One region of the Phyllobacterium sp. 0TCS1.6A genome, then DNA from elsewhere that is predicted to be linked to it. Evidence: riboswitches for the same ligand, from Rfam matches in the RefSeq annotation. Region 1 holds a riboswitch; each other region holds the start of a gene.
What was found. Region 1 has a riboswitch for thiamine pyrophosphate ahead of thiE (thiamine phosphate synthase). Riboswitches for the same ligand answer to the same signal wherever they lie in the genome.

Region 1 (10,560 bases):
CCGGTGATGAGCATCGGGCGCCAGATCGTGGAGACGCTGCGGACGCATGAGCGCGTCAGCCGCGGCGAGGCACGCCGCCGGGCGCTCGACATGCTGGCCGCCGTGCAGATCCGGGATCCGGAACGTGTCTTCGACCTGCATCCGCACGAGGTGTCGGGCGGCATGGGGCAAAGGGCGATGATCGCCATGATGCTGATCACGGGCCCGGAACTGCTGATCGCCGACGAGCCGACTTCGGCGCTGGACGTAACCGTGCAGCTCGATGTCCTGCGCATCCTCGACGATCTGGTGCGCGACCGCGGCATGGGGCTGATCTTCATTTCACACGATCTGCGTCTCGTCTCGTCGTTCTGCGACCGCGTCATCGTCATGTATGCCGGCCGCATCGTCGAGGAGATCGCCGCGATGGAACTCGGCAATGCGAAGCACCCCTATACGCAGGGACTGTTGAACTGCATGCCGCAGATCGGCGCCGACAGGCATCCGCTTCCCGTCCTCGAAAGAAAGCCGGAGTGGGCCTCATGACCAAGCCGCTGATCATCGAATACCTGCAGGTGACCTATGACGGGTTCCAGGCCCTGCGCGGGGTCAGCCTCGACGTCAATGCCGGCGAATCCTTCGGGCTGGTCGGGGAATCGGGCTCGGGGAAATCGACGCTCCTGCGCGCGGTGGCAGGTCTTGCTCCCGTGACCGGCGGGACGATCACCGTCAATGGCAATCCCCTGGGCAGCACCAGGACCAAGGCGTTCTACCGCGACGTCCAGATGGTGTTCCAGGACCCCTATGGCTCCCTGCATCCGCGCCAGACCGTGGACCGGCTGCTGCTCGAACCGCTGGCGATCCATGGTTTCGACGATGCGGAGCGGCGCATCCTGCGGGCGCTCGACGAGGTCGGCCTCGGCTCGAGCTTCCGCTTCCGCTATTCGCACCAGCTTTCGGGCGGCCAGCGCCAGCGCGTGGCGATCGCCCGCGCGCTGATCCTCGAACCTTCGATCCTGCTGCTCGACGAGCCGACTTCGGCTCTCGACGCCTCGGTGCAGGCGGAAGTCCTCAACCTGCTGGAGCAGATCAGGCGCGACCGGGATCTCACCTTCGTCATGGTCAGCCATGATCTGGCCGTCGTCACCCATATGTGCGACCGGCTGATGGTGATGCAGAACGGCGCGGAGGTCGAGCGGCTGACGGCGGGGGCGCTGGCGCAGCAGGCCGTCACCCAGGACTATACCCGCAATCTCCTCGTCGCGAGCAAGGGCTTCGTGCGGCCCTGATATACCGGGCCTGACATCGGGCCACGGCAGATGGGCCGATCGAGGCGGCAGCGCATTGACTTCGCCCGCGCGCCGCCCCATCATGACTTCATTCCGAGGGGGGCATCCTACGATGCTGAGATGGCGGTGAGCCGGACCCTTGAACCTGATCCGGGTCATGCCGGCGTAGGAACGGGAATGGACATTCATCACGCTGTCTCAGCCTCGCCTTCGCACTTGTCCGGATCTCCAATCGATGGAGTGCCGAAGTGCCAGATGTAGATTACCGCCTCAATGCCATTGTCGATTTCGACGCCATAGGACCTGCGAGGGACCTCGGCGCGCTGGCGCTGGCTGCCGCCAGGGGCGGCGCGACGATCATCCAGTATCGCGACAAGAATTCGCCGACGCGCCAGATGGTGGAGCGAGCCCGCACCATCCACGCGGCGCTGCGGGGAACCGGCGTTCCGCTCGTCGTCAATGATCGCATCGACGTCGCCCTCGCTTCGGGCGTCGAAGGTGTCCATGTCGGCCGCGAGGACATGCTGGTGGCCGATGCGCGCCGTCTGCTCGGGCGGGACAGGATCATCGGCCTCACGGTCAAGAACGAGGACGATGCGCGGGCGGCGCTGGACGGCGATATCGACTATGCCTGCATAGGCGGTCTCTTCGAGACGCCGACCAAGCACAATCTCAGCCCCATCGGCTTTGACGGTTTCCGCCGCCTGGCCGCGCTGATCCGCCAGGGCAAGCCAGAGTTGCCGATCGGCGCCATTGCCGGGATCGGCCTTGCGCGCACGCCGCAGGCCATCGAAGCGGGCGCCGATGGCGTTGCCGTCATCTCCGCCATCTTCCGCCAGCCCGATGCCGAGGCGGCAGCACGGCAATTGCGCGAGGCGGTCGATGCGGCGCTGACGGTTCGCGCATGACCGCCATCGCCCTGACCATCGCCGGCTCCGACAGTGGCGGCGGCGCCGGCATCCAGGCCGACCTGAAAACATTCTCGGCCCTCGGCGTCTATGGCGCCAGCGTGCTGACTGCCGTCACCGCGCAGAATACGCTCGGCGTCCACGCGGTCGAAAACCTGTCGCCCTCGATCATCCGCGCCCAGATCGATGCGGTGCTCGCCGACATCGCCGTACGGTCGATAAAGGTCGGCATGGTGTCCTCCGTCGCGACCATCGAGACCATAGCGTCGGCGCTGTCCGGCTGGGACAGGATGGTGGTGTTCGATCCGGTCATGGTCGCCACCTCCGGCGACCGCCTGCTGGAGGATGGCGCGATCGAGGCGCTTCGGGCGCTGCTTCTGCCGCGCTCGCTGCTGTTGACGCCAAACCTCGCCGAAGCCGCCTTGCTGACCGGCGAAGCCATTGCGCAGGATGAGCGCGCGATGATCCGCCAGGCTGAGCTCATGCTGGCGCAGGGGCCGGAAGCCGTACTGATGAAGGGCGGCCATGGCACGGGCGAGGACAGCACCGATGTGCTTGTGCGCCCGTCTGGCGTCCAGCGCTTCAGCGCCAGGCGGATCGATACCAGCAATGATCATGGAACGGGCTGCACGCTGTCGGCGGCCATTGCCGCGGAACTCGCCAAGGGCCAGCCGCTCGAGCAGGCGGTCGGCGCCGCAAAGGACTATCTGACGTCAGCCATGGCGGCTGCGACGAATATCAAAGTGGGGCAGGGCCGGGGGCCGGTGCACCATTTCCATCATTGGTGGAAGTAGCGGCGCTGGCCGGTTACGGGCGGGTCGTCGGCAGGGAAACCGCGGCGGGCGATGCCGCTGCCGGCTCGGCGCCATAGGCCATCTGCGCCGGCGTCGCCTGGGCCTGTGTCGCCTGGGCCAGTGTCGCCTGGGCCGGTACAGTCTGCGCGGGTGCGCTCTCTGCCGTCATGACCGCCGGCTTTGCCGTTGCAGCGCTCGACGGCTTCAGTCCGGTCTCTTCGAGCAGGCCCTTGCGCTTGGCCTGGTAATAATAGCCGCGGGAATAGAGCCGAACCGCCTGGTCCGGATTGCCATCGGCAACCATATAGGCTCCGGCGAGATATTTGACGCCGTATTTGAGATTGGTTTCCGCGTCGAGCAGATCCTTGGCGCTGCCCTTGTGGCCCATGCCGCGCGCGGTTGCGGGCAGCATCTGCATCAGGCCCCAATAGGGTCCGTTGCGCGCCGCGGGATTGAAGCGGCTTTCGCGATGCACGACGCGGCGGACGAGCGATTCCGGTACCGAATAGGCAACCGAATATTTGGATATGAGGCTGTCGAGGGCCGGGTCCGGCGCCTTGAAGGCTGCCGGGAGTGCTGCCGAGGCCGCTGACGGCTGGCTGGCCGGGGCGAGAGCAAGTTCCCTGGTTCCGGCCTGCGCGCTATCGGCCGCCGCGACGGCCTGCGAGGCTCCTGCCTCGGCGGTGCGGGGCGAGGGCTGCGGCACCGGCAGCGAGGACGCCTGCGGCAGTTTTGGATCGGTCGTGGTGCAGGCCCCGAGAGCGAGGCCAAGACCAAGACAGGCAAAGGTGCCGAGCAAGCGAATTTCAGACAGCATTTCTCACCGGTTTGACGATGGATCATCGAGTGGATTTCTCTTAGCCTGTTCGTGGCGGCACCCGGCAATCACTTTCTGATACAATGTGTAACAGCCGCCCGATGCCAACCGGCCGGCAGCGCCGCGTTTCAAGGCTGCGAGGCAAGAAAGCCCGCAACGCGGAGACGAGTTGACTCGCGCATATATATCAATGTATCAGTTGGCTATTGGTAAGACCAGTTTACCAGTCGGCGCAGAAGGGAGACTGCGCGGGAGGGAACATGTTTGCAGCCATCCAGCCGCGCCGGCTCTACCGGCAAGTGGCAGACCAGATCCGGCAACGGATCGAGGGCGGAGCATTTTCGGTCGGCGAGCGACTGCCCGGCGAGCGCGAGCTGGCCGAGGAACTGAGCGTTTCCCGCCCCACCGTGCGCGAGGCGCTCATTGCTCTCGAGGTCGAAGGCCTCATCCACATCCGCATGGGCTCGGGCATCTATGTCGCGCGGCAGACGCGGGACCGGCCGCTTTCGCTTCACTCCGAGGAACTGGAAGGGCCGTTCGAGCTGCTGCGCGCCCGCACGCTCATCGAATGCGCCATCGTCGAGGAGGCCGCGCTGGCGATAACGCCGGCCCATGTCGCGGCAATGGACGATGTGCTGACGCGCATGGCGCGAACCTTCAAGGATCCGCACCAGTCCATCATGCTGGACAGGCTGTTCCACACCACCATTTGCAGCATCATCGGCAATGCGGCGCTCGACCGCGTGGTCGGCGACCTGTTCGACCAGCGCCTGACGCCCTATTTCACCAGGCTCGCCAGCCATTTCGAAAGCCCGGCCTCGTGGCGCGAGGCGTTCGAGGAGCACCGCGCCATCCGCGACGCCATCGCGGCGGGCGATCCGGCGCGGGCGCGGTCGGTGATGCGCCATCATCTGCAGCAATCGCAATCGAGATTTTCCAGGAGCTTCGACGGGGAACTGGAAAGTGAGAAGGGGCGAACCAGCCCGGCATAAACCGAGACGATCCAATTCAATCTGGGAGGAGAATGAACGTGAAGATCAAATTTGCAAGCTTACTGGGCGCTGCGGCAGCGCTGACACTTTCGGCAATGGCCGCCCATGCCCAAACGACGCTGAAATGGGCGCATGTCTACGAGACGTCGGAACCGTTCCACACGGAATCCGTCTGGGCAGCCGAGGAAATCGCCAAGCGCACCAATGGCCGCTACAAGATCGACGTATTCCCGGCCTCGCAGCTCGGCAAGGAAGCGGATATCAACCAGGGCCTGCGGCTCGGAACGGTCGATATCATCATTTCCGGCTCGAGCTTCGCCGCCCGCGATTACAAGCCGATCGGCGTGACCTATTTTCCCTATATCTTCCGTGATCCGGATCACCTCATCGCCTATACGAAGAGCGATATCTTCAAGCGGCTCGCCGCAGGCTACGAGGAAAAGACCGGCAACCACATCACGGCCGTCAGCTATTACGGCACGCGCCATACCACGGCGAACAAGCCCATCGCCAAATGTTCCGACATGCAGGGCCTGAAGATCCGCGTGCCGGACGTTCCGGCCTATCTCGCAATGCCGCGTGCCTGCGGCGCGAACACGACCCCCATCGCCTTTGCCGAAGTCTATCTCGCGCTTCAGAACGGCACGGTCGAGGCGCAGGAAAATCCGCTGACCACCATCGAGGCGAAGAAGTTCTTCGAGGTGCAGAAGAACATCGTCCTCACCGGCCATATCGTCGATCACCTGAATACGGTGGTCTCCAAGCAGCTCTGGGCCAGCCTTTCCGACGAGGACAAGAAGATCTTCGAGGAAGTCATGCAGCAGGCTGCCGAGAAGACCACGAAGAACATCGCCGCCAAGGAAACGGAACTCGTCGCGGGCTTCAAGGAGCGCGGCCTGTCGGTCACCGAAGTGGACAAGGCCGATTTCGAGAAGACGGTTCTCGAAAAGGTGAAGTTCGAGGATTTCGGCTACGAGAAGTCCGATTGGGAAGCCATTCGCGCCATCAAATAGTCTTCGCGCAAGCATTTCGCACAGTGCCGGGCGGCATGGTCCGCCCGGTCGCCAGCTGACCTGACCACCGGAGACCGGCATGTCGAAAGAAGAGATCCATACCCAAGTGACGGCGGAAGAACTGGCGCATTCCTTCGAGGATGTGGCGCCCGTCGCCCGCATGTCCGATTACGCGGTGGAGGACTGGCTCACGCTCGTCGTGTTCTGGCTGATGACGGCCTGCGTCTTTCTGCAGTTCTTCACGCGCTACGTCCTCAATGACAGCTATGCCTGGACCGAGGAAATCGCCATCAACTGCCTTGTCGGCGTGGTCTTCCTCGGCTCCGTCATGTGTGCCCGCCTGTCGCGCCATATCCAGGTCGACGTGCTCTATCACTACCTGCCCGCAGGGGTGGCGCGGGTGCTCGCGACCTTCGTCGATATCGTGCGCATCGGCTTCTTCGCCTATGCCGTCTGGCTGATGTGGCGCTATGTCGAGATCGTCGCCGACGAGCGCATGGTCACGATCGACCTGCCGCGCAACATCGTGTTCTACGGCGTGCTCTTGTCCTTCATCCTGATGCTGCTGCGCTCGATACAGGTCTTCATCGCCAATCTGCGCCGGGGCTATTCCGTGCTGGAGCGGCCCGAAATGTTCCAGAACCTGGGGGATTGATTCATGTTGTTGCTGGTTGGATCATTCCTGGTCCTGATGCTCGTCGGCGTACCCGTCGCCATTTCGATGGCGGTCGCCTCGGTGCTCTATCTCGTCTTCTTCGGCGTCGCGCCGGATATCATCGTCGCGCAGCGCATGATCGCCGGCGTCGAGAGCTTTCCGCTCCTCGCCGTGCCGTTCTTCATCCTTGCGGGCAATCTGATGAATTCCGCCGGCGTCACCGGCCGCATCTATTCCTTCGCCGTCGCTCTCGTCGGCTGGATGAAGGGCGGCCTGGCGCAGGTCAATATTGTCGGCTCCGTCATCTTCTCGGGCATGTCCGGCACCGCGCTCGCCGATGCGGCGGGTATCGGCACCATCGAGATCAAGGCGATGAAGGACCATGGCTATCCGGTGGAAGCCGCCGTCGGCGTCACCGCCGCCTCGGCGACGCTCGGGCCGATCTTCCCGCCTTCGCTGCCCTTCGTCATCTATGGGATGATGGCGAATGTGTCGATCGGCGCGCTGTTCATGGCCGGCATCCTGCCCGGCATCGTCATGACCGTGCTGATGATGGTGACGGTCGCCATCTTCGCCTATCGCCGCAGCTGGGGTTCGGATGCGCCGTTCCAGATCAAGCAATTGCTCGAGGCGTCGCTTGAAATCGTCGTCGTCGCCTGCGTCCCGGTCCTCATCTATCTGCTCACCCTGACCGGGCTTTCCATCAATGCCTCGGTCGGCATCGCGTTGGTGCTGCTGCTCGCCGCCGACTGGTATTTCGACTTCTCCGCCGTCATGGCGCTGATGACGCCGGTCATCCTGATCGGCGGCATGACGATGGGCTGGTTCACCCCGACGGAAGCCGCCGTCGCCGCCGTGCTCTGGTCGCTGTTCCTCGGCCTGGTGCGCTATCGCACCATGACGCTTTCCAGCCTCGCCAAGGCGAGTTTCGATACGATCGAGACCACCGCGTCGGTGCTGTTCATCGTCACCGCCGCCTCCGTCTTCGCCTGGCTCCTGACGGTCAGCCAGGCAGCGCAGCTGCTGTCGACGGCGATCCTTTCGATCACCGAGAACAAATGGGTCTTCCTCATCCTCGTCAATCTCCTGATGCTGTTCGTCGGCTGCTTCCTCGACACGATCGCCGCAATCACCATCCTCGTGCCGATCCTGCTGCCGCTGGTGATCAAGTTCGGCATCGATCCGGTGCATTTCGGCCTGATCATGACGCTCAACCTGATGATCGGCCTGCTGCATCCGCCGCTGGGGATGGTGCTCTTCGTCCTCTCCCGCGTGGCGAAACTCTCGGTCGAGCGCACCACCATGGCGATCCTGCCCTGGCTCGTGCCGCTCTTCATCGCGCTGATCGCCATCACGTTCGTCCCGGCCATCACGCTTTGGCTGCCGACCCAGCTGGGCCTGGTGAAATGAGCGCGAAAACCATCGCGGCAACGCTCTTCGGCGCCGAGGATCTGCGCGTCGTCGAAACCGAGCTTGGTCCGCTTGCGCCCGGCATGGTGCGGGTGAAGTTCGGCGCCGGCGGCATTTGCGGCTCGGACATGCACTATTTCCGCCATGCCCGTACCGGAGATTTCGTGGTGAAATCGCCGCTGATCCTCGGCCACGAGGTTGCCGGCGAGGTGGTGGAACTCGGTTTCGCCACCTCCGGCCTTGCGGTCGGCGACAGGGTGGCGGTCAATCCCTCGCGCTGGTGCGGCACCTGCGCCTATTGCCATGAAGGCCGGCCGAACCTGTGCGAGAACATCTTCTTCATGGGTTCCGCCTCGAAGACGCCGCACATGCAGGGCGGGTTCGCCGCCCTGTTCGATGCGACCGCGGCGCAATGCGTCAAGGTTCCGGCGGAGCTGCCGTTCCAGGCGGCCGCGCTGGCGGAGCCGCTTGCCGTCTGCCTCCACGCGGTGCGCCGCGCCGGCCACGTCAAGGGCGCCTCGACGATCATCTTCGGCTCCGGTCCCATCGGGCTGCTGACGCTGCTTGCGCTCAAACATGCCGGCGCCCGGTCGGTCGCCATGGTCGACATCGCGGCGGCGCCGCTGAAATTCGCCCGCGAGCTCGGCGCCGACCAGACGATCGACATTTCCGGCGGCGCCGACGAACTCGCCGCCTATGCCGCGGCGACGCCCTATGACATGGCGTTCGAGATATCCGGCACGGCTGCCGGCCTTGCATCCGCCATCCGCACGGTCCGCCGCGGCGGGCGCGTCATCCAGGTCGGCAATCTCGCCGGCGGCATGATCGAGCTTCCGGCCAATGCGATCATGGCCAAGGAACTCGACCTCGTCGGCACGTTCCGCTTCGGCGAGGAGTTCTTCGAGGCGGTGGAACTGATCGTCGACAACAGGATCGACGTTCTTCGCCTCGTCACCGGCGAATACAGGCTGGAAGATGCGCCGGCGGCGTTCCGCACCGCGCTCGATCGTTCGCGCAGCGTGAAGGTCATGCTGACGGCATAGGCCCGGCCCGGACAGGCATGGCCGGATAGCATGGCTTGGACAGGCATGGCTTGGCGCGGATCGAGAAATAGGCTAACAACCGGGCAGCAAGGGCGGCGCCGCGCCGCCCGGCCCATCCGTAGTCAATTGCCGCCGCGAGTGTCCATGTTTCCCATTTCCTTCGTCAAGATCGCGCTCGCCCTCTGTTTCGCATTGAGCCTGGCGAGCGGTTGCAGCTCGACGTCGCGCGATCCGGTGGGCGCAATCACGCTTGCTCCCGTATCCGAAAAGTCGGCCTCCATCGTCGTGGACGGCAGCACCGGAGCCGTGCTGCAGCAATCGAGTGCCGACCTGCCGCGCATCCCGGCCTCGCTGACCAAGATGATGACGCTCTATCTGGTGTTCGAGGCGCTGGAATCGGGGCGGATCACCAAGACGACGCCCATTCCCGTCTCGGCCCACGCGGCTTCGCAGCCGCCGAGCCGGCTGAGGCTCAAGCCCGGCCAGTCGATCGATGTCGATACGGCGATCAAGGCGCTGGTGGTGAAATCGGCCAATGACGTGGCGGTGGCGCTGGGCGAATATCTCGGCGGCACGGAGGAACAGTTCGCGGCGCAGATGACGGCCAAGGCGCGGCAGCTCGGACTGCGCAGCACCGTCTTCCGCAATGCGTCGGGCCTGCCGGACAGCCAGCAGGTGACCACCGCGCGCGACATGGCGCTGCTCGGGCTTTCGCTGCGCAAGCATCATCCGCAATATTACTACTACTTCGGCGAGAAGGACTTCATGTTCAATGGCAAGTTGATCCGCGGCCATAATCGCGTCCTGGCGCAGGTCGAAGGCGCCGACGGCATCAAGACCGGCTATGTGCGCGCATCCGGCTTCAACATCGTCACCTCCATCAATGACAATGGCCGCCAGCTGGTCGCCGTGGTCATGGGCGGCGAAACAGCCCGGCAGCGCGACGCCCAGGTGGTCAGCCTCGTCAATGCCTACCTGCCGCAGGTCGCCTCGCGCTAGCCAGGTCGCTTCTCGGTCAAATGCCGATACGGGGTTGAAATCCTCCCCCCAGCCATTGCATCTTGGCGCGCACGAGTCGTTTTGATTGGCAATTGGCGGGAGGGAGGCCAGCCATGAGATCGCATCTGATGGCGTTTCGCAGCAAGGCCGCGGCCTGGCTGACAGCGGGGATAGGTTCGTTCCTGGCGCTCGGCGTTGCCTTTGCCCTTGGCGCCTTCGAAGCCATGCCGAAGGACACTCTGCCCAAACTGACCGCCGGGGAGACCATGGAGGCGGGGAAATGGCGCATAAAGCCGCTCCGGCTCTGGTCCACCGACAAGAAGGTCTTCAGCACGACGCCGAAAGAGGGCCTGCGGGCGCTGGTGCTGGAGGCGGAAGTCATGAACCGTTCCGTCAAGTCGGACAGCGGCTATGCCACGGCCCTGCGCCTGCCGATCGAATTTGCCGCGGTCGAGCAGCCGATGGTCTACCTCATGCGCGATGAAACGCTGATGCCCGACCTGCAGCCCGGAATGCCGGAAAAGATGACCTATGTCTGGCTCATGCCCGCCGATGCCATGCCGAAGGACCGCATGATCTTCGGCATCGAGGCGTTCCAGTTCAAATACCGCAATAATCTGACCGGGACGCCCGGCTGGTGGAACAAGCACATTGCCGGCAC
Region 2 (10,560 bases), on a different contig from region 1:
CGGCCCGACGAAGCCGACGCAGTTTCCGCGCTGCACGCGCGTCGAAAAATCGTTCACCAGGACGCGGTCGCCATAGGCTTTCACCAGATGCTCCGCTTCGATGACGAGCTTTCCGGATTCCCGCGCATCGCTGGCCTTCAGGACCGCCTTGCCCTGCGCGCCGCGATGGGTGCGGAACTCGGTGCGCATCGATTGAAGTTCGCCGAGACGCCGCATGTTGCGCTTGCGCCGCGCCGTAACGCCGTAACGTAACCAGTGTTCCTCGCGCACGATCTGGCGGCCGAGCTTGTGCAGATCGCGCTCCTCTTCCTCCAATATCTTGTCGCGCCATTCCTCGAATGCGCCAAAGCCCCGCTCCAGCCGTTTCGTAACGCCGCGGTCGAGCCAGACCGTCGAGCGGCTGACATTCCCCAGGAAGCGCCGGTCATGGGAAATGACCACCATGGCGGAGCGGATCTGCCGCAACTCGTCCTCGAGCCATTCGATGGTGGTCAGGTCGAGGTGGTTGGTCGGCTCGTCGAGCAGCAGGATGTCCGGTTGCGGCGCAAGCACCTTGGCAAGTGCCGCGCGGCGGGCCTCGCCTCCGGAGAGCTGGCCTGGCGCCTCGTCGCCGCTGAGCCCGAGATGTTCGAGCAGGTAGGAAACCCGGTAGATATCGTCGGCCGGCCCGAGGCCCGCTTCGACATAGGCCCTCACCGTGTCGAAGCCCTCCATGTCCGGCGCCTGCGCCAGGTAGCGGACCGTGACGGCCGGATGCTTGAACACTTCTCCATCGGTCGGCGTCACCATGCCGGCGGCGATCTTCAGCAATGTCGATTTGCCCGAGCCGTTGCGACCGACAAGCGCTATGCGCTCATTCTCGCTCACCGACAGGGCAGCATCGGTCAGGAGCGGCGTCCCACCGAATGTGAGAGCGATCTTGTCAAGGCGAAGAAGCGGTGGAGAGGCCATCGGGGATACTATTCTAAAAAGCTATGGGTCTAAATGCCCTGGGCGCAGATCATGGGCGGAGATCAAGCCGCTTCTCGGCGAGATTTCATCGTCTGTCAAACGAAACAGGCCGGTTTTACCCGGCCTGTCTGCACAAATGCTGAATTGTCGGGATCAGTAGCCGCCGTCCGAATCGCGGTAATAGCGGTCATCGCGATAGCCGCGATCATAGGCCCCGCCGCCATTGCCTTCGCAAGGCGCATTGTAGATGGAACCGTCGCGACGCTGGTAGCGGCAGAGATTTTCATTGCCGCGGCGCGGCGTCGTTGCAGTACCGACAGCGGCGCCGAGAATACCGCCGGCAGCGGCACCGACGACGGTGCTCTTCGTGTCGCGGCCAAGCGCCTGTCCTGCCAAAGCACCCGCTCCGGCACCGATCAACGCCCCTGTCCCGGCTCGCTGGTTCTGCTCTGTGGTCTCGCAGCCGGCGACCGAAATCGCCAGAAGTGCGGTCGCCGCGATGGCGGCAATGCGCATATTCATCATATTACCCTCTCAAATAACAACCGATCCATGCTGCAATCCCAATGCGGCAGAACAAAGATCGGTAGAAGCTGGCCTCTCAATGAAAACAGGCCGGTTGCCCGGCCTGCCTGGTCCAATATGGATCGTGTTATCAGCGGCAAGGCGCCCGATAGCGCTCGCCATAACGATTTTCATAGGTGCAGTAACGCCGTCCGTCATTCGACGTGGCCGCGCCGACGACAACGCCGGACGCACCGCCGATTGCCGCACCCGCCAATGCGCCGCGACCGCCACCGATGGCGCCGCCGGCCAATGCGCCGAGAGCAGCACCACCCACGCCATAGCCAGCTGTCCGCTGCTCGCTGGTTGTGCAACCGGCTACTGAAAACGCCAGGACCGCGGCGACTGCGACTGTAGACAATGTTTTCAACATGGAAGACCTCTCCCGTTCTAATACCAAACTAACCCAGCTTGCGTCCCCAACGCTGTGCGGCGAAGATTGCATTTTCCGCTTTTCTTTACAAGCGGGACGCAATCGGCGGCGCAGCGATCAGGATTGCCTTGCCTGAATGGAGCGATACGTGGAGGCGTCCACATACGGCATTCGACACTGTAAGCGATGAACCGAAGGAAAGTTCCATATTTTCCAACGGCCAGGACGCGCCGCTGATAAAAAGACCGTGTAGTTCCGAGAATGCAACAATGCTGAACGGCGTTCCATCCTCGAAGTCGAAATCATAATCGCCCGCAACGACCGGATGCGCCTCCTCCGTGCCGCTGCACAGCGTCAGCAGCCTTCCCTCGGCGGCGAATCGCACCGCCATGGTCAGATGCAGCAGCATGTGATCGGTCCGCTCGCCGCCAAAGGCGCCGCAAAGGATGACATGCGTCGCCCCTCGCCGGAACGCTTCCTCGACGGCCAGTTCGCCATCGGTCATGTCCTTCCTGGCCGGGAATGTCTGGCGCGGCACCTCGGCATATTGGCGTTCGAGTTCGGGCGAGGTGGAATCGAAATCACCAAGCCAGAGTTCCGGCACCAGTCCGAGCGGTTCGGCATGGGCCGCGCCACCATCGGCTGCCAGCACCCGCGCACCCTCCACCAGCCTGAGGAGACGGGGCGTAACGACCAGGGAACCACCGAGAAGCACGACGAATTTGCTCATGCAGGCCCATTACCACGCGTTTTGCGCAAGGGCCAGCCAAGGAACAGCCCCAAAGGCGAAGGAACAGGATGCCGGAAGAACTGCGGTTCACCGGGCGGCGAATTCAAGTATCATGGCCGCAACCAGCCGCCTCAATCCGGGAGATCAACGTGCAATTTGCCGATATCAACGGTATCAACATTCATTACCAGCTCATCGGCGGACCGGCCGGCGCGCCGGTTCTCGTCTTTGCCAATGCGCTCGGCACCGATTTTCGCATCTGGCGCGATGTCGTCATCCGCCTCGCCGGCGATTTCCCCATCATAACCTATGATCTGCGCGGACAGGGCCTCTCGGATATCGGCACCTCGCCCTATTCCATGGATGATCATGTCGATGATCTGATCGGCCTGCTCGACCTGCTTGCCGTCAGGAATGCGGTGATTTGCGGGCTTTCGGCCGGCGGCGTGGTCGCGCAGGGCGTCTATGCGCGGCGGCCGGATCTCGTGCATGCGCTCGTTCTTTGCTGCACGGCCCACAAGATCGGCACGGCAGACAGCTGGAATGGCCGCATCGCCGCGGTCGAAGCCCATGGCATCGCCAGCATCCTCGACGATGTCATGCAGAAATGGTTCACGCCCGAATTCCGCCAGCCCGGCAATGCCGAACATGCCGGCTATCGCAACATGGTGGCGCGCCAGCCCGTCGCCGGCTATGTCGGCACCTGTGCCGCCATTCGCGATGCGGACCTGACGCTATCGTCGGCGCGCATCGCCGTGCCGACGCTTTGCGTGGCGGGCGACCAGGACGGCTCGACCCCGCCCGAGACGGTTCTCGGCCTGGCGCGGCTCGTCCCGGATGCCCGCTACGAGCTCATAAAGGGCGCGGGCCACATGCCCTGTATCGAGCAGCCGGACCATCTCGCCGCGATGATCCGCGCCTTTCTCCAGGAGGTCGACACCGCCTGAAAGCGCGCTTGCGCCCGGAACAGGTTTTCTCTAGTCTTTGCAATGCTCTAACGGGGTGCCCATCCGCAAGATGGGCTGAGAGGCATGAGTCATTCGCGCCAACCCGCGGAACCTGATCCGGCTTGTACCGGCGGAGGGATTAGATGCGGCGATGAACAGCCCGCCTATCCTCTTGAAACGTAGAATAGGAGGCGCTGATGCGGCCAGTTCAGACGATCCATGCACTCATGCTTGCGCTTGCGGCGACGCTGGGTGCGAATGCCGGCGCCCATGCGGCGGGCAAGCTTACGGTTTACACCTATGAGAGCTTTACCGCCGAATGGGGCCCCGGCCCCAAGGTGAAGGAAGCCTTCGAGAAGGAATGCGCCTGCACGGTGGATTTCGTGGCCGTTGCCGATGGCGTCGCCCTCCTCAACCGGCTCAAGCTCGAAGGCGCCTCGACCAAGGCCGATATCGTTCTCGGCCTCGACACCAACCTCACCTTCGAAGCGGCAAGGACCGGGCTTTTCGCTCCGCACGAAACCGATGTCAGCGCGGTCAAGATACCGGGCGGCTTCGAGGACGACGTCTTCGTTCCGTATGATTACGGCTATTTCGCCGTGGTCTATGACAGCGAGAAGATGAAGGACCCGCCTGCCAGCCTCAAGGCGCTGATCGAGGGCGATCCGGGCGAAAAGATCGTAATCCAGGACCCGCGCACCTCGACGCCGGGCCTCGGGCTCCTGCTATGGGTGAAATCCGTCTATGGCGACGATGCGGGCAAGGCATGGGAGAAGCTGAAGGGCCGCGTACTCACGGTCACGCCCGGCTGGTCGGAAGCCTATGGCCTGTTCACCAAGGGCGAAGCGCCGATGGTGCTGTCCTATACGACCTCGCCCGCCTATCATCTGATCGCCGACAAGAGCGACCGCTACAAGGCCGCGTCCTTCGACGAAGGTCACTATTTGCAGGTCGAGGTGGCGGCTCGCACCGTCAATGGCGCCAAGAACCCGCTTTCGGCGCAATTCCTGAAATTCATGATCGGAACGGCGTTCCAGGATGCAATTCCCGAAACCAACTGGATGTATCCGGCGGCGGCGACGAGCGCCCCGCTCAACCCGGCATTCGACCAGCTTGTGAAACCCGCCAAGACGCTTGCGCTTGCCCCGCAGCAGGTGTTTGAAAACCGCAAGAACTGGATCGACGAGTGGCTTCTGGCGATGAGCAAATAATGCCATTCCGGGCGAGACCATTGTCGGGCATCCTCGCTCTGGTCTTGCTTTCGCTTCTCGCCGGCGGGGCCCTCATGGGTCTCGCCTTCGAAGTCCTGGGCGGCGTCGGCGGCTTCACCGGCTTCGACTCCTATATCTGGCGGATTGCGCGCTTCACCCTGCTCCAGGCTTCGCTCTCCACCCTGTTGTCCGTCATCCTCGCGCTGCCGCTGGCCCGCGCGCTGCATGCCCGGCCGGATTTCCCGGGACGCAGCATGATCCTGCGCCTGTTCGCCCTGCCGCTCGCCTTGCCGGCGCTGGTGGCGGTGCTCGGCATCACCAGCATCTATGGCCGCAATGGATTGCTCGCGGCCGGCATGGCCTATCTCGGCATGCACCAGGTTCCCGACATATACGGCCTGACCGGCATTCTTCTGGCCCATATATTCTTCAACCTTCCGCTCGCCACGCGGCTCATTCTTGCCAGCCTCGATACGATCCCGGAAGATTACTGGAAGCTTGCGGCACAGCTCGGCATGAGCGAATCGACCCGGTTCCGCCTGATCGAATGGCCGGCAATATTGCGCAACCTGCCCGGCATAGCGGGGCTCATCTTCATGCTCTGCGTCACCTCCTTCACCGTGGTGCTGACGCTCGGCGGCGGACCGCGCGCAACCACGCTCGAAGTCGCGATCTATCAGGCGCTGCATTTCGATTTCGACATTGCCCGGGCCGTGGCGCTGACGCTGCTGCAGCTTGCGCTGACGCTTGCAACCCTGGCATTTCTCGGCCTGGCAGGGCGGCCCACCGAGGAAGGCCAGACCTTCCGCACGACCACGCGCAGGTTCGACGACCCGGAGAGATCCACCCGGCTCTTCGGCGGCGTTCTCATCGCCTGCGGCTTGCTCTTCGTCGCCGCGCCCATCGCCGGCACCGTGGTTTCGGGCGCCTCGGCCGATTTTGGCCGGCTGCTGTTCGAGCCTGTCGTCTGGCGCGCCATCATGACCAGCATCTGCCTCGGCGCCGCCGCGGCTTTTGTCTCGGTGCTGCTGGCGCTCGCGCTGGTCTCTTCGCGGGAACATGTGGCCACGGCGCGCGGCTACGGCCCTGCCCGCCCCCTGGAGCGCGTGCTGGACCTCGGCGCCAGCCTTATCCTCGTCGTGCCGCCCATCGTTATCGGCGCGGGCTGGTTCATCCTTTCGCGGCATTATGTCGATCCGTTCAGCCTCGCTCCGGTGATGGTCGTCGCCGTCAATGCCGCCATGGCGGTGCCCTTCGCCTTCCGGGTGCTGCGCCCGGCATGGGATACGATGGCAGCCAGGAACAACAGGCTCTGCGCCCAGCTTGGCATCGCCGGCTGGACCCGTTTCCGCCTGATCGACTGGCCGGGGCTGAAGCGATCGCTCGGCGCTGCCTTCGCCTTCGCCATGGCGCTTTCGCTGGGCGATCTCGGCACGATTGCGCTTTTCGGCAATGATACCGTACAGACATTGCCCTACCTCCTGTTGCAAAGGATGGGCAGCTACCGCACGGCCGATGCGGCCGGACTGGCCTTGATCCTCGGAATATTGTGCATGGGGCTGATGATGCTTGCGGATCGGGCCCAGGGAGACGCCGATGCAGGACGATAGAGCCGATATTGCCAAGGGCGGCGCCGCCGTCAGGCTTGACAATGTCACCTTTCGCTATGGTTCGATGGAAATGCTTTTCGACCTCACCGTCGAAGGCTCCGCGATCGCCGCCATCATCGGCCCGAGCGGCTCCGGCAAATCGACCCTGCTCAATCTCGTCGCCGGCTTCGAGAAGGCGGAGTCCGGCCGAGTTTGGATCGGCGGCAAGGATGTCACGCTGCTTCCGCCATCCCGCCGCGCGGTATCGATGGTGTTCCAGGACAACAATCTCTTCGCGCATCTCGACGTCTTCTCCAATGTAGGCCTCGGGCGCCGCCCGGATCTCAAGCTGAGTTCCGCCGATGAGGATGCCGTCTCGTCGGCTATCGCCAAGGTAGGGCTGGCCGGCAAGGAGAAGCGCAAGCCGGAGGCGCTGTCCGGCGGGGAACGGCAAAGGGTGGCGCTGGCCCGCACGCTGGTGCGCAACAGCCCGGTCCTGCTGCTGGACGAAGCCTTTGCTTCGCTGGGACCGGCGCTGCGGCATGAAATGCTCGATCTGATCGGTGATCTTCGCGACGAAACCGGCATGACCGTGATCATGGTGACGCATCACCCGGACGATGCGCTGCGCCTTTCCTCGATGCTTTTTTTCCTCGAAGATGGCCATATCGCCGCCTCGGGGCCCGCCGAACAGATGCTTTCGCCGGACGGTCCGCCGCTGTTGCGAAAATATCTCGGTTCGCAGGAGTCTGAAGTTTGACATATTTTCGGCGCCTTGCCTCCCTTAGACAAGGCAATGAAATCTTGCCCCAAACTCTTTACCGGGCTAGCAAGAACAACGACATACGAGTCTCCCGACGCGTTCACACGAGGAAATGATTCTGAGGCCGCACACCGCATCACCCATGAAGGGCTGGTTACAGCCCGCCAGCCGCAGCCGGAATCCCGCCGCGGCCATGCTGGTGCTCGCCTTCCTTTCCGGCTGCCAGGTGCTCAACGTTTCCAAGGAAGATGCGCTCGGCCCGTCGTCGAATCCCGTCACCGTCGACAATGTCAACAAGAACGACCGCCTGGCGCGGCTCAGCGCGGAGCAGCATCCGCGCATCCTCGCGACCTATGGCGGCGAGTACAAGGACGCCAAGCTCGAGCGGATGGTGGCCAAGGTCGTCGGCAATCTGACCACCGTGTCCGACAATCCGACGCATACCTATCGCATCACCATCCTGAATTCGCCCAATATCAACGCCTTTGCCCTGCCCGGCGGCTATCTCTACGTGACGCGCGGATTGCTGGCGCTCGCCAATGACAGCGCCGAGCTTGCAGCGGTGATCGCCCACGAAATGGGCCATGTGATCGCCAATCACGGCATAGAGCGCCAGCAGCGCGAGCAGGAAGCCGTCATTGCCGGGCGCGTCGTTTCGGAAGTCTTGCAAGGGGACAGGGCGGCGCAGGAAGCGCTGATCCGCGGCAAGTTGCGCATGGCGCAGTTCTCCCGCAACCAGGAACTCCAGGCGGATGCGATCGGCATCAAGATGATCGGCGAGGCAGGCTATGATCCCTTCGCCGCGCCGCGCTTTCTCCAGTCGATGGCGTCCTATTCGGACTTCCGCAATGTCTCGGGCGCAACCGATGCCAGCCTCGACTTCCTTGCCAGCCATCCCTCGGCTCCCCAGCGCATCGAGCTGGCGCGTGGCCATGCCCGCCGCATCGGCGCACCCGGCATAGGCACGACGGACCGCGATTCCTTCCTGCAGGGGATTGACGGGGTGCTCTATGGCGATACGCCGGAGGAAGGCTATGTGCGCGGCCGCACCTTCGTCCACCCGCTTCTCGGCGTGAGTTTCGCGGTGCCGGAAGGCTTCACGATCGATAACAGCGCCGACGCGGTCATGGCGACGGGGCCGGGCGAGATCGCCATCCGGTTCGACGGAACGCAGGTTTCCGGCACGCCGTCGATGACCGACTACATGCGCAGCGGCTGGGTGACCGGCCTCGACGAGGCCAGCGTGACCGCAACGACATTCAACGGCATGCCTGCGGCAACGGCGCGCGCCAAGGCGGATCGTTGGGAATTCGACATCTTCGTCGTCAATGCGGGAAACAGGATTTACCGGTTCCTGACCGCGGCACCAACCGGAAGCACGTCGCTGCTGCCGGTATCGCAGGCCGTCACGCAGAGCTTCCGCGTCCTGACGGACCAGGAAAAGGCGGCGATCAAGCCGCTCCGCATCCGCGTGGTCACCGTCAAGCCGGGCGACACATTGCCCAGCCTTTCCAACCGCATCATGGGAACGGACCGCAAGCTCGACCTGTTCAGGCTGATCAACGCCATGCCGCCGGGCGGTACGGTCTCCGTCGGCGACAAGGTGAAGCTCATCAGCGAATAAGAAAGCCCGGCAGCAGAACCGGCCCCATAAACGGACTGGCCCCCGAAGTTGGGTGTCCAACTTTCGGGGGCCAGTTCAAGGCTTGGCTTTTCGAGAAGTCGGCGTTGTTTACGCTGCTTCTTCCTGTTCGTCTTCCACCAGCGTGTCGGCATCGGCCTCGACATCGGCATCCGCCTTGGCGCCGCGCTTCGGACCTTTCGCGAGGTTGACCTCGATCAGTCGAACCGCTTCAGTCTCCGACATCTTGTTGACGGCGGAAATCTCGCGAGCCATGCGATCGAGGGCTGCCTCGTAAAGCTGACGCTCGGAATAGGACTGTTCGGGCTGGTTGTCGGCGCGGAAAAGATCGCGCACCACCTCGGAGATCGAGATCAGATCGCCAGAATTGATCTTCGCATCATATTCCTGTGCGCGGCGCGACCACATGGTGCGCTTGATGCGCGCACGGCCCTGGACCACCTTGAGCGCGCGCTCCACATAATCCGTCTCGGAAAGTTTGCGCATGCCGATTGCAGTCGCCTTGGCAACTGGAACTTTAAGACGCATCTTGTCTTTCTGAAAATCGATAACGAACAGTTCGAGCTTGTGGCCCGCGACTTCCTGTTCTTCAATATTGACGATTTGACCCACGCCATGCGCCGGATATACAATGAATTCACCGGTCTTGAATCCAATCCGCTGGGCGGTCTTTTTCTGCTGAACTGCTGTCATGCGCTTCATTACTCCCTGCTGCGCCCGGCAAAACGCACCGGTTAAAAACCAACCACTGGAAGCCGGAAAACCCGGTTTGTCGGCCGTCTATGATGTCGCGCAAAAGCATTCCGGATGGAGCAGTTGGATGCGGTGAATACACGACCATATCCTGAACTGTTACGTCCGGAAAAAATCTAGCCTATTGGTGATTTATGCCTTAGCGCCACGAAATTGACGTCCAATGATCAACATTTCTGTGACCATATCACAAAATGTGCCTAGAATCAAATTATGCTGCGTTTGCTCAGCAAACACAGGCCCTTGCAACCTGGAGGCGATGCGATCAATCGCCCTCGCCCGGCTCCGGCGAAAAGAACTTGGCGAATTTGTCCGGAACGCCGTCCATGTCCTTGGCATCCGCCGGTGCATCGCCCTTGGTTGAAATATTCGGCCATTTCTCCGAATATTCAGCATTGAGCTGCAACCATTGATCCAGGCCCGGCTCTGTGTCCGGCTTGATCGCCTCGGCCGGGCACTCCGGTTCGCACACGCCGCAGTCGATGCACTCGTCCGGGTGGATGACGAGCATGTTCTCGCCTTCATAGAAACAGTCGACCGGACAGACCTCAACGCAATCCATATATTTGCAGCGGATGCAATTGTCGGTCACAACGTAAGTCATTTGCAGGCTCCAGAACACCACGGTCAGCGGTACAAGAGTGGAGGTAGCGGTTTGCCACTTGCCTGACAAGGGGGAAGCACAAACTGCGGCACCAGAACGCAACTTGGCAGGAAAACTGCCGGCCCGGGCCAAATCCCGCCGCAAGATCCCGCCACTGCGCTCGCGCGGCATTGATCGCACTCCGATACCGGCCATACAAGGAATTGTAGTCCGCGAAACGCGCAAATGACGGCTCGGATGTTGCTACGCTAACCCATTCCTTGGAAATTTGTTCCAGCAAGTGACCGCGATGGATTACACGCCGGAATTATCGTCCCTGTCGATGAGGCGGTCGATCTCGCGCCGTTCCTTCTTGGTGGGCCTGCCGCTGCCCGGATCCCGGCGCGGCAGCGTGTCGAGCGCACTCTCCGCGTCCCTCGGCAATGCCGGCGGT
Region 3 (10,560 bases), on a different contig from region 1:
TGCCGGAACTCGACGGCGTGACGGCGATTTCGGCGGCCGGAGAGATGGGGGAGGCCACGCCGGCGCCGTTCCGCATCTTTGGCGACTGGCATTTCAGCGAGGAGCAGCGACGACGGAGGCCGCGTCGGCCCCATAGGCCAATGCCACCATGACAAGGCCAATGTTACCATAACAAGGTTTGACTTGATCCGGCGAAAGCGTGTTCTATTTTCCGGCGAACGGGAGCGAAACCATGTCGGGTCGTCAATACGAGATTTATGATGTCTTCACCGATTCGGCATTGAGCGGCAACCCGCTGGCCATCGTCCACGAGGCCGAGGGGCTTGACGACGCGGCCATGCAGCGGGTCGCAAGGGAATTCAATCTGTCCGAGACGGTTTTCGTGCTGCCGGCGCAGAACCCCGCGCATACGGCATCGATACGAATATTCACGCCGGATTATGAACTGCCTTTTGCCGGGCATCCGACCGTCGGCACCGCCATATCGCTCGCCCACCGCCGCTTCGGCGCCGAGACGAGCGGTCAGGATGCACTGATCATTCTCGAGGAGCAGGTGGGGGCGGTGCGCTGCGGCGTGACGCTGGGCCAATCCGGCGCCTTCGCCGAATTCGACCTGCCGAGGCTGCCGCAGCGGGTCGCCTATAATTACGACAGGATGGCGATAGCCGCCGCGCTTCGGCTGGAGCCGGGCGACATAGGCTTCGAGAACCACGTGCCGAGCATCTGGGAGGCGGGCGTGCCCTACCTTCTTATTCCGCTCCACGGCATCGACGCGGCCGGGCGCATCCGGATAGATCAGGCGGCGATGAAGAAGGTGGCGCCCCGCATCGGCGCGCGGCAATTGCCCGTCTACGCCTATTGCCGCGAGACGGTGCGGCATGACAGCCATTTTCACGCCCGCATGTTCGTCAGCGATGACGGCACCTATGAGGACCCCGCGACCGGTTCGGCGACGGCGGCGTTCGCCGGTGCCGTTCACGCCTTCGACCAGCCGCTCGACGGCGTGCTGCACCTTTCGCTGGAACAGGGCTTCGAGATGGGACGGCCATCGAAGCTGCGGCTGGAGCTCGACATCGCGGACAGCCGGCTCGTCGGCGCCCGCATAGGCGGTGGAGCGGTGAAGGTCGCGGAGGGCCGGATTTTTGTCTGAGCTGCGCCAAAGCGCAGTTGTTGCACGGCGAAACAATAAAGTTGTCGCGAGGGGCTGGACAGGCAAGATTTGCCCCGTTATAGAGCGCTCACTTACTGCCGTTCAGGCGGCCGGAGGGCACATAGCTCAGTTGGTAGAGCAGCTGACTCTTAATCAGCGGGTCGTAGGTTCGATCCCTACTGTGCCCACCATATCTTCGAAAATAAGGGCCTTACGGCCCTTTTTTCTTGTGCCCCGGCGGGCATTGGCCTGCCATATTCTTACGAGGAGACATCCATGAGCGTTCGTCGAATTGAAGCTGGCCCCCGCATGAGCCAGGCTGTCATCCATGGCAATACCGTATATCTCGCCGGCCAGGTCGGTGGTCCGGGCAAGAGCGTCACGGAACAGACGAAGGATGTACTCGCCTCCGTCGACCGCCTTCTCAAGGAAGCAGGCACGGACAAGTCCAAGCTGCTGCAGGCGATTATCTGGCTCGACGACATGAAGGACTTTGGCGAAATGAACGCCGTCTGGGATGCCTGGGTCGATCCGGCGAACGCGCCCGCTCGCGCTACCGGCGAAGCCAAGCTCGCCACGCCCGAATACAAGGTCGAGATCATCATCACCGCCGCGCTTTAGGCGACCGACATGCCTCATGCTGTGCCAGTTCACCTGGCTCAGCACGAGGGTGGTGGATTGAATACGGAAGATCCGCACCACGCCCGCGAAATCGCGTCTGGTCATTGAAAATGGGGGGAGACGGGCGGTCTTCAGCGCGTCAGTAGGTATCAGGGTCGAGGTCCGAAGACCGCCCGCGACGTCTTTGCCTGCTGTTGTTGCGTTTGTCAGACGCAACAACCCGGAAACAAGAGCGCCACCTCCGTTTCCTTCTGCAGTTTGCTGGCCAATCGGGGTTGTCACTTCCGACTATTCAGCAACGCCATCCTCTCCCAGCAATCGAAACAGCACCGGAAGCTGCTCCCCCACTGGAAAGGACCGAATCAGAATAACCCGGTTCCAAAGTGGTGGGATAAGTTTTTTGCGTGCCGGAAGGAAGAATGAGCGAAATCAGCAGCTTACAGGGCAAAATTTTTTTTGAGGCCGAAAATCTATCCCACCACGTGGGCCAGTTGTGCCCCCGTTCACGGCCCACCTCCCTCATGCTGAGCCCTCATGGTTGTTCAGTGCCGCACACCCATCGCCCGGTGCCAATCCATGCAATTAATTGCGTGTAATGCGAACAATTGAGCTGCGGCACTGGATTTTCAGGCGCGAACTGAATAGAGTTCGCGCTTCTCAAGCTGCTCCAAGGCGATATACCGCGCCACGCAGACAAAATGGTGAGGATTAGGATTGCAAGTTCTCGTTCGCGACAACAATGTTGAACAGGCCCTGAGGGTCCTGAAAAAGAAGATGCAACGCGAAGGGCTGTTTCGCGAAATGAAGGCTCGACAGGCTTTTGAAAAGCCCTCCGAGCGCCGGGTGCGTGAAAAGGCCGAGGCTGTCAGCCGTGCCCGCAAGGCGGCGCGCAAGCAGGCTCAGCGGGAAGGGCTTCTGCCCGGCCCGAAGAAAAAGGAACGCGGCGCCCCTGCCGGCAACGATCATCGTTGAACGTCGCGCCTGATTGAATAAAAAGCCCGCGCGGTCATCCGTCGCGGGCTTATTCACATGGTTTCCCGAAAGTGCCTTCTTGCAAGCCTAGGCTCGTCGTCCCTATGCAAGGGCTGTCGTGAATCATGGAGAGACCAATGGCGCTCAAGTTGAATATCATCATTGCAAGTACACGTCCCGGCCGGGGTGGTCCGCCGGTGGCGGAATGGTTTCATGAATTCGTCAGGCAGGATGGCACGTTCGAGCCTGTTCTTGTCGATCTCGCGGATATCAACCTTCCGCTGCTCGACGAACCCAGCCATCCGCGGATGAAGAAATACGAGCACGAACATACGAAGAGGTGGAGCGCGGTGGTCGATGCGGCCGACGCCTATGTCTTCGTCATGCCGGAATATGATTACAATGCGCCGCCGTCGCTGATCAACGCCTTGATCTATCTCTGGAACGAATGGAACTACAAGCCCGCGAGCTTTGTCAGCTATGGCGGGATTTCCGGCGGCATGCGCGCGGTGGAATCGGTAAAGGGGCTCATGTCTGCCCTGCGGCTCGTGCCGCTCTCGGAGTCGGTGCCGGTGCCGCTCTACCAGAACTTCATCAATGACGAGGGCGTGTTCCAGCCCAATGAGGCGATCACCAACGGCGCCAAGACGATGCTTGCCGAGCTGGCCAAATGGGCCGGCGCGTTGAAGCCGCTGCGCGACGCCTGACACTTGACAGAGCGGCGCTAAGCCGCTCTTCTAACGCTATTCACCAGGGGGGTCCCGACAAGGGGCTGAGATACTGCTGGCTTTTGCAGCGCAGTGACCCGTTGAACCTGATCCAGTTCATACTGGCGTAGGGACGGTGCAAAGCTGCGACCAGCTCTGGCAAAAAGTCTGATTCCAGGCTCGCGCAGTTCTTCATCCTTCCGGCACAGAACTGGGTTTCCTTGACGCAAACAATGGAACCTGACGATGACCGACACACTGAAAGTATCCACGGGGCCGCTGCCGGCCTCAGAGAAAATCTACAAACCGGGCAAGCTTCACCCTTCGATTCGCGTCCCCTTGCGGCAGATTGCCGTTCATCCGACCGCGGGCGAGCCCGATCTTCCCGTCTATGATTCCTCCGGACCGTTCACGGACTCAAATGTGGCGATCGACATCGCCAAGGGTATCGCCCGGGCGAGAGAACAATGGTCGATCGCCCATGCGGATACCGAGCAATATGAGGGCAGGCATGTCCAACCGGCCGATAACGGCTTCGCATCCGGCGAGCGGCTGACGCCTGCGTTCCCGGTAATCAACAGGCCGCGCAAGGCGAAGAATGGCAAGGCGGTTACGCAACTCGCCTATGCCAAGGCCGGCATCATCACGCCCGAGATGGAATATGTGGCGATCCGCGAAAATCTCGGACGCGACGCCGCGCGCAGCATCCTGCGCGACGGAGAATCCTTCGGCGCCGCCATTCCCGACCACGTCACGCCGGAATTCGTCCGCGACGAGATCGCGCGGGGCAGGGCCATCATCCCCGCCAACATCAATCACCCGGAACTTGAGCCGATGATCATCGGGCGCAATTTCCTCGTCAAGATCAACGCCAATATCGGAAATTCGGCCGTGACCTCTTCCATGGAAGAGGAAGTCGAAAAGATGGTCTGGGCCATCCGCTGGGGCGCCGATACGGTCATGGACCTCTCCACCGGACGCAACATCCACAATATCCGGGATTGGATCATCCGCAATTCGCCCGTTCCGATCGGGACCGTTCCGCTCTACCAGGCGCTGGAGAAGGTCGGCGGCATTGCCGAGGACCTCAATTGGGAAATCTATCGCGATACGCTGATCGAGCAGGCGGAGCAGGGCGTCGACTATTTCACGATCCATGCCGGCGTCCGGCTGCATTACATCCCGCTGACGGTGAACCGGGTGACGGGCATCGTCTCGCGCGGCGGCTCGATCATGGCCAAATGGTGCCTGCACCATCACCGGGAAAGCTTCCTCTATGAACATTTCGAGGAGATCTGCGATATCTGCCGCGCCTATGACGTCAGCTTCTCGCTGGGCGACGGGTTGAGACCCGGCTCCATCGCCGACGCCAATGACGCGGCGCAATTCGCCGAGCTCGAGACGCTCGGGGAACTGACGCGGATTGCCTGGGAGAAGGATTGCCAGGTGATGATCGAAGGCCCGGGCCACGTGCCGATGCACAAGATCAAGGAGAACATGGACAAGCAATTGGCCATATGCGGAGAGGCGCCGTTCTATACGCTTGGACCGCTGACCACCGATATCGCGCCGGGCTATGACCATATCACTTCGGGCATCGGCGCGGCGATGATCGGCTGGTACGGCACGGCAATGCTCTGCTATGTGACGCCGAAAGAGCATCTTGGCCTGCCCAACCGCGACGACGTCAAGGTCGGGGTGATCACATACAAGATCGCCGCACATGCGGCCGACCTTGCCAAGGGGCATCCCGCCGCCAAGCTGCGCGACGATGCGCTGTCGCGGGCGCGGTTCGAGTTCCGCTGGGAAGACCAGTTCAACCTGTCGCTCGATCCGGAAACCGCGCGCCTCTTCCACGACGAGACCCTGCCGAAGGATGCGCATAAGGTCGCGCATTTCTGTTCCATGTGCGGGCCGAAATTCTGCTCGATGCGGATCTCGCACGATATCCGTGCCGAGGCGCAAAAGGAGGGAATGGCTGCCATGGCGGAGAAATTCCGTGTCGGCGGCGAACTCTACATGCCGTTGGAAGGCGGCGGGGCTGGCTGAGCATGCCGATACTGGTGAAAGGGGCCGGGGTTGCCGGCCTCACGGTGGCGCATGAGCTTTGGAGCAGGGGACATGACGTCGCCCTATTCGATCCTGTAGGGGGCCATCGCCATGCCGCCTCCTGGTATGCGGGCGGCATGCTCGCACCCTATTGCGAGCGTGAAAGCGCCGAACAGGCGGTCGTCGATCTCGGCGCCGGCGCGGCGGATTGGTGGGATGCCGCCTTGCCGGGGCTGGTGCGGCGCAATGGAACGCTGGTGGTTGCGCCGGCGCGGGATACCGGCGAACTGCGCCGCTTCGCCGGCCGCACGACCGGATTCGAGCCGGTCGATCACGCGAAGATAGCTGCGCTCGAACCCGATCTTGCGGAGAATTTCCGCAGCGGGCTCTTCTTCGGGCAGGAGGCGCATCTCGACCCACGCAACGCGCTGATGCAGTTGCGCACCAAGCTCGCGGCAGCGGGTGTGGAATTTCACGCGGCAGCGCCGGACGTCGCCGCATATGACCGGACGGTGGATTGCAGCGGGATGGCGGCCCGGCTATCCGGCCTGCGCGGCGTTCGCGGCGAGATGCTGCTGCTTCGGACGGCCGAACTGTCATTGGCCCGGCCGGTTCGCCTCATCCATCCGCGTTTTCCGCTCTACATCGTGCCGCGCGACGATAATATGTTCATGGTCGGCGCAACCATGATCGAAAGCGATCAGTCCGGCCCGATAAGAGCGCGGTCGCTGATGGAACTGCTCAATGCGGCTTATGCGCTGCATCCGGCATTCGGCGAGGCGGAGCTGGTGGAAACCGGCGTCGGCATCCGGCCCGCCTATGCCGACAATTTGCCGCGCGTGAGCCGCGATGGCGCGACGATCCATATCAATGGCCTTTATCGCCACGGCTTTCTGCTCGCGCCGGCGATGGCTGTCCGGGCGGCGGGCCTGATCGAAAACGAGGAAAAACCATGAGACTGATCATCAATGGCGAGCCGCGCGAGGTGAGCGCCCAGGGCCTCGGCGAGGTGCTTGCCGAACTGGAATTCACCGGCGACTGGCTTGCAACGGCGGTCAACAGCCAGCTCGTCCCCGCGGCTGAACGCGCTGGTTTCGTCCTGAGCGACGGCGACCGGGTCGAGATACTGACCCCGAAGCAGGGAGGCTGACATGCTTGATCTCTATGGCGAGCAAATCGCCTCGCGCCTGCTGCTCGGCACGGCGCAATATCCGTCGCCGGCGGTGCTGGCGGAGGCCGTCAAGGCTTCCGGAACAGGCATCGTGACCGTCTCGCTTCGGCGCGAGACGGCGGGCGGCAAGTCGGGAGACGGCTTCTGGTCCCTGATCCAGTCGCTGGGCGTGAGGGTGCTTCCCAATACTGCAGGCTGCCATACGGTGAAGGAAGCCGTGCTGACCGCGCATATGGCGAGGGACCTCTTTCGGACGGACTGGATCAAGCTCGAAGTGATCGGCAATCACGACAGCCTGCAGCCCGATGTCTTCGCGCTGGTGGAAGCGGCGCGCATCCTGACGCAGGACGGCTTCAAGGTGTTTCCCTATACGACGGACGATCTCGTGGTCGCCGAGCGGCTGCTCGAGGCCGGCTGCGAGGTCCTGATGCCATGGTGCGCGCCTATCGGTTCCGCCATGGGGCCGGTCAATCCCTATGCGCTGCGCTCGCTGCGAGGGCATTTTCCCGCTGTGCCGCTGATCGTCGATGCGGGGATCGGGCGTCCGTCGCATGCTTGCAGCGTCATGGAGCTCGGATTTGATGCCGTGCTGCTGAATACCGCGGTCGCAAAGGCTGGCGATCCCGTCGAAATGGCGGCGGCATTTGCGGAGGCGGTGAATGCCGGCCATCGCGGCTATCGGGCGCAGATGCTGGAACCGCGCGACTTCGCGGTCCCGTCAACGCCCGTCATCGGCAAGGCGGTGTTCAGCTAAGGCAATCAGCCTTCAAGGACGGCAGCGATGGGGCTTGCCTTGCCATAGGCGAGGCAGTCGGCGATCGTCGTGCCATCGAGCACGCCACGGGTGACATTCGCGACCCTGTGGAAGACATGGCGAATCTCGCATGTCTCCTCGCTCTCGCAGTCCTCACAGCGCCGATAGGCGATCTTGCTCAGGCAGGGAAGGGAAGCGATCGGCCCGTCTATCAGGCGCAAGACTTCGCCGAATGTGATCTCGTCGGCCGGCTTGAGCAGGAGATAGCCGCCCATCTTGCCACGACGGCTCATGACGATGCCTTCGCGTTTCAGATCAAGAAGGATCTGTTCGAGGAACTTCTTCGGAATATTCTGCTCATCCGCAATATCGGATATGAAGAGCGCCTTCTGCGCGTCTGCTCGGGCAAGAACAACAAGGGCTCGCAGAGCGTATTTTGCTTTTTGCGAAATCATTTTCTCTGTCTGACTGCGGTTTCGGGCGCGGCCGTCCCTTGTCGCGCGCTCGTTTCTAACCGAAATTGGTTAAAAAAACGATGGGGAGCGAATTTTTTACGTGAGCTTTATTGCCGCGCCTAAATCGCTGAAAATTAAGGCTTCATTAAGGATGCGGCCGGCACGCGGATCGCCGAACGCGCCATCGATACACGATTAATTCAGTCGTGATTGTTGACAAATGATTTCCTGCCGTCATCATTCGGCAATGGCAGCCGTGATGGAAGCCCACTCGCCACCTGATTTCAGGGAGATTGCAATGCACAGTGAAGCTAGCAGTATTTTCACCAAGGCGGAGCGTTTTTGGCGTGATGCCTTTTTTGCACGCCAGGACGACAGCGACGAACAGGGCGACAGGGTGAGTGCAGCCGAAGCCGCTGCACGGCGCAGAAGGAACTGGACCGAGGAAGATTTTCTCTGGTGCTGGCAGCACCGCGGCTTCTGGTAAGAACCGGTCCTATACCGCCGATTTTCGGCCGTTGTGACAATGGGCGGCGGCGCTCAGCGCCGCTTGCTCGGTTTTTGCCGATCCTTAGCACGAACGTCCTGATTTCCACCGTCCAATAGTATATTTTACCTTCCTAATCGCCTGCCGCCCCGGCAATGTCGAAAAAAATATCCGCGAAAAATCGCGTGTCGGCACCGCCGGCATTACCGGGCATGGAGAGTGTGATGAAGAGGATGATCGCCTACGCTGTTCTGGCGCTGGGACTGGGTGTTGTGCCCGTGAAGGCCGAGCCGACGGAAATATTGAATGTGTCCTATGATATCGGACGCGAGCTTTACGAGCAGATCGATAAAGCCTTCACCGCCAGCTACAAGGCATCGTCGGGCAAGGATATCACCGTCAACCAGTCGCATGCCGGTTCGTCCAAGCAGGCGCGGTCCATCCTCGAAGGGCTGGAAGCCGATGTGGTGACCTTCAACCAGGTGCCGGACGTTCAGGTCCTGCATGACAAGGGCAACCTCATACCCGCCGACTGGCAATCGCGGCTGCCGAACAATTCCTCGCCCTATTATTCCCTTCCGGCATTCCTCGTAAGGGCCGGCAATCCGAAGGGCATCAAGAACTGGGACGACCTCGTGCGGGATGACGTCAAGGTGGTTTTCCCCAATCCGAAGACGTCCGGCAATGCGCGCTATACCTATCTCGCCGCCTATGCCTATGCGCTGGAGGCGAACAACAAGGATGAGGCCAAGGCGCAGGAGTTCGTCAAGAAGCTGCTCGCCAACGTGCCGGTGTTCGATACCGGTGGCCGCGCGTCCACGACGACCTTTGCCGAGCGCGGCATTGGCGACGTTCTCATCACCTTCGAAGCGGAGGTGCTTGGAACCCGCAAGCAGCTCGGCGAGGACAAGTACGAGGCGGTCGTGCCGCCGGTCAGCCTGCTGGCCGAATTTCCCGTCACCGTCGTCGACAAGGTTGCCGACAAGCGTGGCTCGCGCGCCATAGCCGAGGACTATCTGAAGTTCCTCTATACTGCCGAGGGGCAGGACATCCTGGCCCAGAACTATAACCGCGTTCACGACGAAACGGTAAAGGCCAAATACGCCTCGCAATTCCCCGAGACGCGCCTTCTCACAGTCGAAGACGTGTTCGGCGGCTGGAACAAGGCAACCAGGCAGCATTTCGCCGAGGGCGGGATATTGGACAAGGTGTTCACCAGGCGCTGAGTCCGGCGTTCTGTCGGCCGGAATGATGTTTACACCGCGTCCTTCCGGCTACAGATGCCTTGCTTTGGCTCGGTGATCGATTAAGAAGCGCTATGTCGTTCTTCAGGGGTCCCAGCAATCGCGGAATACTTCCAGGCTTTGGCCTGACGCTCGGCGTGACGTTGCTGTACTTCACGCTGATCGTCGCGTTGCCATTGCTGGCGATGCTCTACAAGATCTACGGCCTCGGCTGGGTCGATTTCTGGACCATCATATCGTCCGAGCGGGCCATAGCCACCTATCGCACGACCCTCGGGGCTGCTGCGCTGGCGACCATCGGCAATGCCGTCTTCGGAATGCTGCTGGCCTGGGTTCTGGTGCGCTACGAATTTCCCGGCAAGCGCATCCTCGACGCCGTGGTGGATCTGCCCTTCGCCCTGCCGACGGCAGTCGCCGGCCTCGCTTTGGTCACCATGTTTTCCGGCAATGGCTGGTTCGGGCAGTTCCTGGAGCCGCTCGGCATCAAGGTCGCCTATGCGCCGCTCGGCATAGCCATCGCGATGATGTTCACGAGCATCCCCTTTGTCATACGCACCGTGCAGCCGGTGCTGGAGGATGTGGCAAGCGATGTGGAGGAGGCGGCCCGCTCCCTCGGCGCCAACAAGTGGCAGGTGTTCGCGCGGGTGATATGGCCGGCCATTCTGCCTGCATTCATCGCCGGCTGCAGCCTGTCCTTCGCCCGCAGCCTCGGCGAATTCGGCGCGATCATCTTCATTTCCGGCAATCTGCCGTTCGAAACCGAGGTGGTGTCGCTGCTGATCTTCATACGCCTCGACGAATATGACTATCCGGCTGCGGCCGCGCTGGCGACAGTGATGCTGTCGATCGCATTCGTCATGCTCTTCGTCACCAATTCCATCCAGGCCTGGCAGCTCCGCTATGCAGAACGCAACTGATATGGCTCTTCCCGCATTGGGCCCGGGGCGGCC

Region 2: another riboswitch for thiamine pyrophosphate. It lies ahead of thiB (thiamine ABC transporter substrate binding subunit); the one in region 1 lies ahead of thiE (thiamine phosphate synthase).
Region 3: another riboswitch for thiamine pyrophosphate. It lies ahead of thiC (phosphomethylpyrimidine synthase ThiC); the one in region 1 lies ahead of thiE (thiamine phosphate synthase).

The regions. Positions count from the first base shown of each region.
Region 1 is NZ_JAPMAB010000008.1:29,233-39,792, forward strand. It holds gene OSJ75_RS16675 (ABC transporter ATP-binding protein) at 1-525, shown strand, start outside; gene OSJ75_RS16680 (ABC transporter ATP-binding protein) at 522-1,268, shown strand; TPP riboswitch at 1,355-1,457, shown strand; gene thiE (thiamine phosphate synthase) at 1,517-2,176, shown strand; gene thiD (bifunctional hydroxymethylpyrimidine kinase/phosphomethylpyrimidine kinase) at 2,173-2,970, shown strand; gene OSJ75_RS16695 (lytic transglycosylase domain-containing protein) at 2,984-3,787, opposite strand; gene OSJ75_RS16700 (FadR/GntR family transcriptional regulator) at 4,048-4,779, shown strand; gene OSJ75_RS16705 (sialic acid TRAP transporter substrate-binding protein SiaP) at 4,812-5,792, shown strand; gene OSJ75_RS16710 (TRAP transporter small permease) at 5,872-6,447, shown strand; gene OSJ75_RS16715 (TRAP transporter large permease) at 6,451-7,857, shown strand; gene OSJ75_RS16720 (L-idonate 5-dehydrogenase) at 7,854-8,900, shown strand; gene OSJ75_RS16725 (D-alanyl-D-alanine carboxypeptidase family protein) at 9,045-9,899, shown strand; gene OSJ75_RS16730 (hypothetical protein) at 10,013-10,560, shown strand, end outside.
Region 2 is NZ_JAPMAB010000002.1:265,784-276,343, forward strand. It holds gene OSJ75_RS05475 (ABC-F family ATP-binding cassette domain-containing protein) at 1-951, opposite strand, end outside; gene OSJ75_RS05480 (YMGG-like glycine zipper-containing protein) at 1,105-1,467, opposite strand; gene OSJ75_RS05485 (hypothetical protein) at 1,607-1,888, opposite strand; gene OSJ75_RS05490 (thiamine diphosphokinase) at 1,974-2,618, opposite strand; gene pcaD (3-oxoadipate enol-lactonase) at 2,768-3,565, shown strand; TPP riboswitch at 3,607-3,721, shown strand; gene thiB (thiamine ABC transporter substrate binding subunit) at 3,793-4,776, shown strand; gene thiP (thiamine/thiamine pyrophosphate ABC transporter permease) at 4,776-6,386, shown strand; gene thiQ (thiamine ABC transporter ATP-binding protein) at 6,373-7,125, shown strand; gene OSJ75_RS05515 (M48 family metalloprotease) at 7,271-8,752, shown strand; gene OSJ75_RS05520 (CarD family transcriptional regulator) at 8,861-9,472, opposite strand; gene fdxA (ferredoxin FdxA) at 9,789-10,127, opposite strand; gene OSJ75_RS05530 (RNA-binding S4 domain-containing protein) at 10,422-10,560, opposite strand, start outside.
Region 3 is NZ_JAPMAB010000001.1:301,100-311,659, forward strand. It holds gene OSJ75_RS01415 (NUDIX hydrolase) at 1-152, shown strand, start outside; gene OSJ75_RS01420 (PhzF family phenazine biosynthesis protein) at 233-1,150, shown strand; tRNA gene OSJ75_RS01425 (tRNA-Lys) at 1,266-1,341, shown strand; gene OSJ75_RS01430 (RidA family protein) at 1,427-1,771, shown strand; gene rpsU (30S ribosomal protein S21) at 2,486-2,743, shown strand; gene OSJ75_RS01440 (NADPH-dependent FMN reductase) at 2,881-3,450, shown strand; TPP riboswitch at 3,486-3,602, shown strand; gene thiC (phosphomethylpyrimidine synthase ThiC) at 3,697-5,499, shown strand; gene thiO (glycine oxidase ThiO) at 5,502-6,455, shown strand; gene thiS (sulfur carrier protein ThiS) at 6,452-6,649, shown strand; gene OSJ75_RS01460 (thiazole synthase) at 6,651-7,424, shown strand; gene OSJ75_RS01465 (RrF2 family transcriptional regulator) at 7,430-7,879, opposite strand; gene OSJ75_RS01470 (hypothetical protein) at 8,178-8,366, shown strand; gene OSJ75_RS01475 (sulfate ABC transporter substrate-binding protein) at 8,591-9,592, shown strand; gene cysT (sulfate ABC transporter permease subunit CysT) at 9,685-10,527, shown strand; gene cysW (sulfate ABC transporter permease subunit CysW) at 10,511-10,560, shown strand, end outside.